2 regions of the Streptomyces noursei ATCC 11455 genome follow, and region 1 is predicted to be linked to the other one. Evidence: riboswitches for the same ligand, from Rfam matches in the RefSeq annotation. Region 1 holds a riboswitch; the other holds the start of a gene.
What was found. A riboswitch is a leader RNA that binds a small molecule or an ion and turns the genes downstream of it on or off. The one in region 1 is predicted to bind ZMP and ZTP.
Positions count from the first base shown of each region.

Region 2: another riboswitch for ZMP and ZTP. It lies ahead of glyA (serine hydroxymethyltransferase); the one in region 1 lies ahead of SNOUR_RS34145 (bifunctional 5,10-methylenetetrahydrofolate dehydrogenase/5,10-methenyltetrahydrofolate cyclohydrolase).

Region 1 covers NZ_CP011533.1:7,988,761-7,992,104, forward strand. Annotated here, with positions in the region: gene SNOUR_RS34135 (hypothetical protein) at 27-425, opposite strand; gene SNOUR_RS47530 (hypothetical protein) at 601-1,659, shown strand; ZMP/ZTP riboswitch at 1,729-1,816, shown strand; gene SNOUR_RS34145 (bifunctional 5,10-methylenetetrahydrofolate dehydrogenase/5,10-methenyltetrahydrofolate cyclohydrolase) at 1,844-2,713, shown strand; gene SNOUR_RS34150 (hypothetical protein) at 2,721-3,164, opposite strand.
Region 2 covers NZ_CP011533.1:3,893,360-3,896,703, forward strand. Annotated here, with positions in the region: gene SNOUR_RS16220 (hypothetical protein) at 1-43, opposite strand, end outside; gene rocD (ornithine--oxo-acid transaminase) at 136-1,341, opposite strand; ZMP/ZTP riboswitch at 1,619-1,711, shown strand; gene glyA (serine hydroxymethyltransferase) at 1,752-3,029, shown strand; gene trpS (tryptophan--tRNA ligase) at 3,264-3,344, shown strand, end outside.

The sequences.
Region 1 (3,344 bases):
AGGCGCCACCCTCCCCGGCCGTGCCGTCACGGGTGTGCGAGCGGCCGCAATCCGCCGTGCACCGGTGTCAGTTCGCTCGCGTACCGGGCCGGCGGCACCGGAAGGGTGCGGCGCGGCGGCAGCACGTCCGGCGCCCGGTGCGGCCGCAGCGCGGTCAGCGCCATCTCGGTCTCCTCCATCAGTGCCCGGTAGGACACCAGTCGCTGCCATTCGGGATCGGCGACCCCGGGCACCGTCGCGCACCGCTCCGTCCAGATCTGCACCAGCCCCGCGTACACGGGGGTCTGCCGGACGACCTCGGCGTTGATCCGCGGCGGCGCGGGTGCGACCTCCGTGCCGGGCGGCAGGGACGGGTCCATCGGAGGGCGGGGGACGAAGGCGGTTCGGCCATGGCCGGCAACGGTGACGGATGAGGGAACACTCATGGCCGTTGAAACGATGCGTCCCGACGATCGGTCACTGCGGATACGCCCGGTCGGCCCCGCATACCCCGTCTCATAACATCCCAAAGCACTGCGCGCGATGCAGGGAATATCACCTCTTACAGTGATCTCTCATTGAGAACCGGACCAACACCGGCCAAAAGGCGTTGACGCTGACATGGAACCGAGGGAGTTGTGGGAGCGCCACGCGGTACTCGCACAGGCGTTTTGCATCAGCGATGACGAGGTCCGCCGGACGCAAGGACTCCTCGACGAGGCCGAGGCCCGCCGCTCGCGGACCCTGGCCGCCTTCGCGGTGACCGTGGGCAGCGACGAGGTGGTCGCCGATCTGCTCGGCCTCGACGCCCGCGAAGTGCGCCTGGCCCGCCGTACGGTCGGCAAGGACGACGCCCGTGCGGTGGCCAAGAGCCTGCTCGACGAGTCCGCCAGGGAGCGCCGCGCCGCCCGTCGGGCCGACACCTCGGAGCGGCCGGAGCGGCCGGAGCAGAACCGGTCCATCTCGCCGGCCGCCGCGGCCGCCGCGGCCGCGGCCGCCGCAGCCGCGATCGGCAACGGCTGGCCCCGGGCCACCACCGCGGGCAGCGCGTCCACCATCCCCGTCGCCCCGGCCGCCCCGCCGGACGCCACCCGCATCCCCCCGCGCCCGGCCGCGCCCGCGCCCATGCCGCCGCCCGCCCCCACGCCCCCGCCCGTCACCGAACCGGCCTGGTCACCGGCGCTGGACGCGGTCCTGGTGCACAGTCACCACACCGGCGCCGACCTCTCGGCGCTCGCCGCCGAACTGGGCCTGGACGTGGCGATCCTGGCCGCCCGCGCCCACCAACTCGCCGCCGAGTCCCACACCGCCCGCCCCACGGCACCGGACCGCATCGGCCGCCACCGACGGATGGCCGACGCCCAACCCACCGCCCCGGCCGACGCCGGCCACCAGCCCCGCACCGAGGCTCCACCGCCCCACTCCCCGTACGAGCCGCACGCCACCTGGGCGTCGCCCGGCCACCCCGCCGCGTGGGCGGCGCCACAGGATCCCTATGCCTCCTGGACGCCACAGGAGGCCCACGCCGCCTGGTCATCCCCACCGCCACCGGTGGCGGCGGCGCCCACCTGGGATCCCAGCGCCGTCACCGTCGCCCAGCACGACTGGGACGGCATCCTCAGCCAATGGGAGGCCGCCAGCGCGCCGTACACCTCCAGTCCGGGGCAACAATTCCCCTGACCCCGGGCGGCCCGCGCCGCCGCCCGCGAACACCCGTTCCCACCGTCTCCCGGTCATCGCCTAAAGTGGTGCGCGAGCCGTGACTGGCGCTTGGGTGGAGTACCACCGGGAAGCGGCTCGGCCACTTCGGCCAATGCCGTGCGCCTGGGCGATCCCGTACGACGTACGACGCTCAGGAGGCGCCATGTCGCAGACCACGTCCCCCACCGCCCGCCTGATGGACGGCAGCGCGCTCGCCCGTCGGATGGTCGGGGAGGCCGCCGAGCGCGCCGCGGCACTCGCCGCGCGCACCGGCCGGGCGCCGTGCCTGGCCACCGTCCTCGTGGGCGACGACCCGGCCTCGGTCACCTACGTCCGGATGAAGCGCAACCGCTGCGCCGAGGCCGGCGTCCAGTCGCGGCACATCGCGCTGCCCGCCGACACCACCACCGCCCAACTCGTCGACACCATCGGCGAGTTGTCGGACGACTCCGGTGTGCACGGCATCCTGCTCCAGCACCCGGTCGGTCCGCACATCGACGAGCGCGCGGCCTTCGAGGCCATCGCCCCCGAGAAGGATGTCGACGGGGTCACCGCGCACTCCTTCGCCGCGATGAGCCTCGGCATGGACGGCTTCGCGTCCTGCACCCCCGGCGGCATCATGCACCTCCTGGACCACTACGACGTCGATCTGACCGGCAAGCACGCGGTGGTCGTCGGGCGCAGCGCGATCCTCGGCAAGCCCGTGGGGATGCTGCTGCTCGGCCGCGACGCCACCGTCACCTACTGCCACTCCCGCACCACCGACCTCGCCGCCCACACCAGGGAGGCCGATGTGCTGATCGCCGCGGTCGGCCGTCCCCGCTTCCTCCACGGCGACCAGCTCAAGCCCGGAGCCGTCGTCATCGACGCCGGCTACAACCCCGGCAACGTCGGCGATGTCGACTTCCCGTCCGCGGCGGCGGTCGCGAGCCTGATCACCCCCGTGCCCGGAGGTGTCGGCCCGATGACCATCGCCACCCTGCTCACCCAGACCGTCGACGCGGCCACCCGGCAGCTGGGGGCGGCGGGCTGAGGCCCGATCACGCCACCGTGACCGTGGCCTTCCAGAGCAGGACATGGTGTGCGCAGAGCGAGCCGGGGGAGGCGTGACAGGTCCGCCGCGCGGTGAGCGTGGCGGTGCCCCGTCCGGCCGCGACGAAGCGTCCGGTGGTGCCGCCGGCCGGTGTCACGCCGGCCGCCGTGCGCCGGAGCACCGCGGTGCCGCCGGCGACCGGAGCGCTCCAGGCGTAGGTCGTGCCGCCGGTGCGCTCACCGGTGAGCCGGACCTCGATCACGTCCCCGGTGTGCACGGTGAGCGTCCGGCCGTTGTCCGCGTCGGCGAGCAGGACGCCGTGGGCCGGGGTGGCCCGGACCGCACGGGGGAGGGCCGGGCCCGGCGCGGCCGGCGCCGTGGCGGAGGCCGTTCCCATGCCCAGTGCCGCACTCGCGGCGCACGCCGCGGCCAGATACCTCGTCGCCTTCATGGGACTCCAAATGCCGGAAGAGGACCGTCGGTCGAGAGCCGGGCGCGGGCGCGGCCCGGTCGTCCGCGCGGTGGCGCCGTCATGCTCTCAGGCGGGGCGGCCCGGTGGTATCAGCAGAAAGAGTGAACGGCGGCGGGGGTGGGCGGGTTGATCCGGTCAGGGTGAGGCCCGGTGCGGGGC
Region 2 (3,344 bases), 4.1 Mb from region 1:
AGCACACGGCGGAGGCCAGTGCACAGATCATCCCGAGCAACATGGCCCGACTGTACGGGGCCACCGGGCCACGGGGGCAGGGGGCACCCGACCGGGTGCCCGGCGCGCATGCTCCACCCGCACGCCGGACAGGCCCTAGACGCCCAGCACCTCGCGGAGTCGGGCCAGGCCCCAGTCGAGGTCCTCCTCGCTGATGACCAGCGGCGGGGCGATCCGGATCGTCGCGCCGTGGGTCTCCTTGACCAGGACGCCGCGGGCCAGCAGCCGTTCGGCCACGGCCCGGCCGTCTCCGCGGGAGGGGTGGACGTCGATGCCGGCCCACAGGCCCCGGCCGCGGACCGCGTCCACCGCGCCGCCGCCCACCAGCGGCGCCAGCGCGCGGTGCAGGTGGTCGCCGAGTTCGGCGGCCCGCCGCTGGTACTCGCCGGTGCGCAGCAGCGCGATCACCTCCAGCCCGACCGCGCAGGCCAACGGGTTGCCGCCGAACGTCGAGCCGTGCTCGCCGGGCCGGAAGACCCCCAGCACCTCGCGGGAGGACACCACGGCGGACACCGGCACCACCCCGCCGCCCAGCGCCTTGCCCAGCACGTACACGTCGGGCACCACGCCCTCGTGTTCGCAGGCGAAGGTGGTCCCGGTGCGGCCGAGCCCGGACTGGATCTCGTCGGCGACGAAGAGCACGTTCCGGGCCCGGGTCAGCTCGCGCACGCCGGCCAGGTAGCCGCGCGGCGGCACCACGACGCCGGCCTCGCCCTGGATCGGCTCCAGCAGCACGGCGACGGTGTCCGCGTCGACGGCCGCGTCCAGGGCGGCCAGGTCGCCGTAGGGGACGACGGTGAAGCCGGGGGTGTACGGGCCGAAGTCGGCGCGGGCCTCGGGGTCGGTGGAGAAGGAGACGACGGTGGTGGACCGGCCGTGGAAGTTGTTCTCCGCGACGACGATCCGGGCCCGGCCGTCGGGGACGCCCTTGACCTTGTAGCCCCACTTGCGGGCCGTCTTGACGGCGGTCTCCACCGCCTCCGTGCCGGTGTTCATCGGCAGGACGAGTTCCATCCCGCACAGGTCGGCGAGCTGGGTGCAGAAGTCGGCGAAACGGTCGTGGTGGAAGGCGCGGGAGGTGAGCGTGACCCGCTCCAGCTGGGCGCGCGCGGCGTCCAGCAGGCGGCGGTTGCCGTGGCCGAAGTTGAGCGCGGAGTACCCGGCGAGCAGGTCCAGGTAGCGGCGGCCGGTGACGTCGGTCATCCAGGCGCCCTCGGCGGTGGCCACGACGACGGGGAGCGGCTGGTAGTTGTGCGCGCTGTGGGCCTCGGCGGCGGCGATGAACGCTTCCGTGGATGTCACGGCTGACTCCGTCCGGTGGGCCGGACCGGCGGGCCCGACCGTATCGGCGGGGGCCGGCCCCGCCGTCGTGCTCTCCGGCCTCTCGTTGCTCCTGCGGCCTCCCCCGTCCCTTCCCTTCCATTGTCGGGCCCGGGGGCAAGCGCCCGCAGACCATGCGCCGGTCCCCCGGCCGGCCCTCCGCCCGGTGCGGCGGGGGCGCGTGCCGGGGCAGTTCGCGGCGTCGGCCGGGGCGCGCCGCACAGCGGGCGGGACGTCGCGGACAGGCCCTAGACTTCCGGTGCGCAGCCGCGACTGGCGTACGGGGAACGGACCCCGAGGGAGCGGTGCGCGGCCACACGCCTACGAGGTGCCGCCCGCCTGGGTACCCCGGGACCACGACCGACCACCGATCGATCGCCCCGGAGGACGCCATGACGGCCCATCCCGCCACCCATCCCGCCCTGCACGCCACCGACCCCGAACTCGCCGCGCTGGTCGACGCCGAGGAGCGGCTCCAGGCCGACACCCTGCGGCTGATCCCCAGTGAGAACTACGTCTCCGCGGCCGTGCTGGAGGCCACCGGAACGGTCCTGCAGAACAAGTACAGCGAGGGCTACCCGGGCCGCCGCTACTACGAGGGCCAGCAGAACATCGACCTCGTGGAGACGCTGGCCGTCGAGCGCGCCAAGGCCCTCTTCGGCGTCGAGCACGCCAACGTCCAGCCGTACTCCGGCTCGCCCGCGAACCTCGCCGTGTACCTCGCCTTCGCCTCCCCCGGCGACACGGTGCTGGGCATGTCGCTGCCGATGGGCGGGCACCTCACGCACGGCTGGGGCGTCTCGGCGACCGGGACGTGGTTCAACGGGGTGCGGTACGGCGTACGGGCCGACACCGGGCGGATCGACTTCGACCAGGTGCGCGACCTGGCCCTGAAGGAGCGCCCGAAGATCATCTTCTGTGGCGGCACGGCCGTTCCGCGGACCATCGACTTCGCCGCCTTCGGCGCGATCGCGCGGGAGGTCGACGCGGTGCTCGTCGCGGACATCGCGCACATCGCCGGTCTGGTGGCGGGCGGCGCGCACCCCTCCCCCGTGCCGCACGCCGACGTCGTGGCGACCACCACCCACAAGACGCTGCGCGGCCCGCGCGGCGCGATGCTGATGTCCCGCGCCACCCACGCCAAGGCGATCGACAAGGCGGTCTTCCCGGGCCTGCAGGGCGGGCCGCACAACCACACCACGGCCGCCATCGCGGTGGCGCTGCGCGAGGCGTCCGCGCCGTCCTTCCGGGAGTACGCGCACGCCGTCGTCGCCAACGCCAAGGCGCTCGCCGAGGCGCTGCTGGCGCGCGGCTTCGACCTGGTCTCCGGCGGCACCGACAACCACCTGGTGCTGATCGACCTGACGTCGAAGGAGGTGCCCGGCAAGGTCGCCGCCAAGGCCCTGGACCGGGCCGGGATCGTGGTGAACTACAACACCGTGCCGTTCGACCCGCGCAAGCCGTTCGACCCGTCCGGGATCCGGATCGGCACCCCGTCGCTGACCTCGCGCGGGCTGGGGACGGCGGACATGCCGAAGGTCGCGGAGTGGATCGACCGCGGCGTGCGGGCCGCGGCCGGCGCCGACGAGGAGGCGCTGGCGACGATCCGCAAGGAGGTGGCGGACCTGATGGCCGCCCATCCGGCCCCGGGCCTGCCCCTGGGCGGCTGACCCCCGGAGCCCCGCGAGCACCCGGAGCACCCGGAGCACGGGAGCACCGGGAATACCCCTCACCACCCCCACGTTGTGGCCCCGTAGGGGGCGCCTGCGTCCCCTACGGGATGTGTTCGGCCACCCCCTGCGGGCCTCCACGCCCGGGCCCCCGGCGGACCTGAGACAATGCTTGCCATGGCTCTCGATCGCCCGTCCGCCACCCACCACCACCCCAAGGGGAATGGCTCCGCCATGCCGCGTCCGCCTCGTGTGCTCTCCGGAATCCAGCCCACCGCCGGCTCCTTCCACCTCGGCAACTACCTCGGTGCGGTG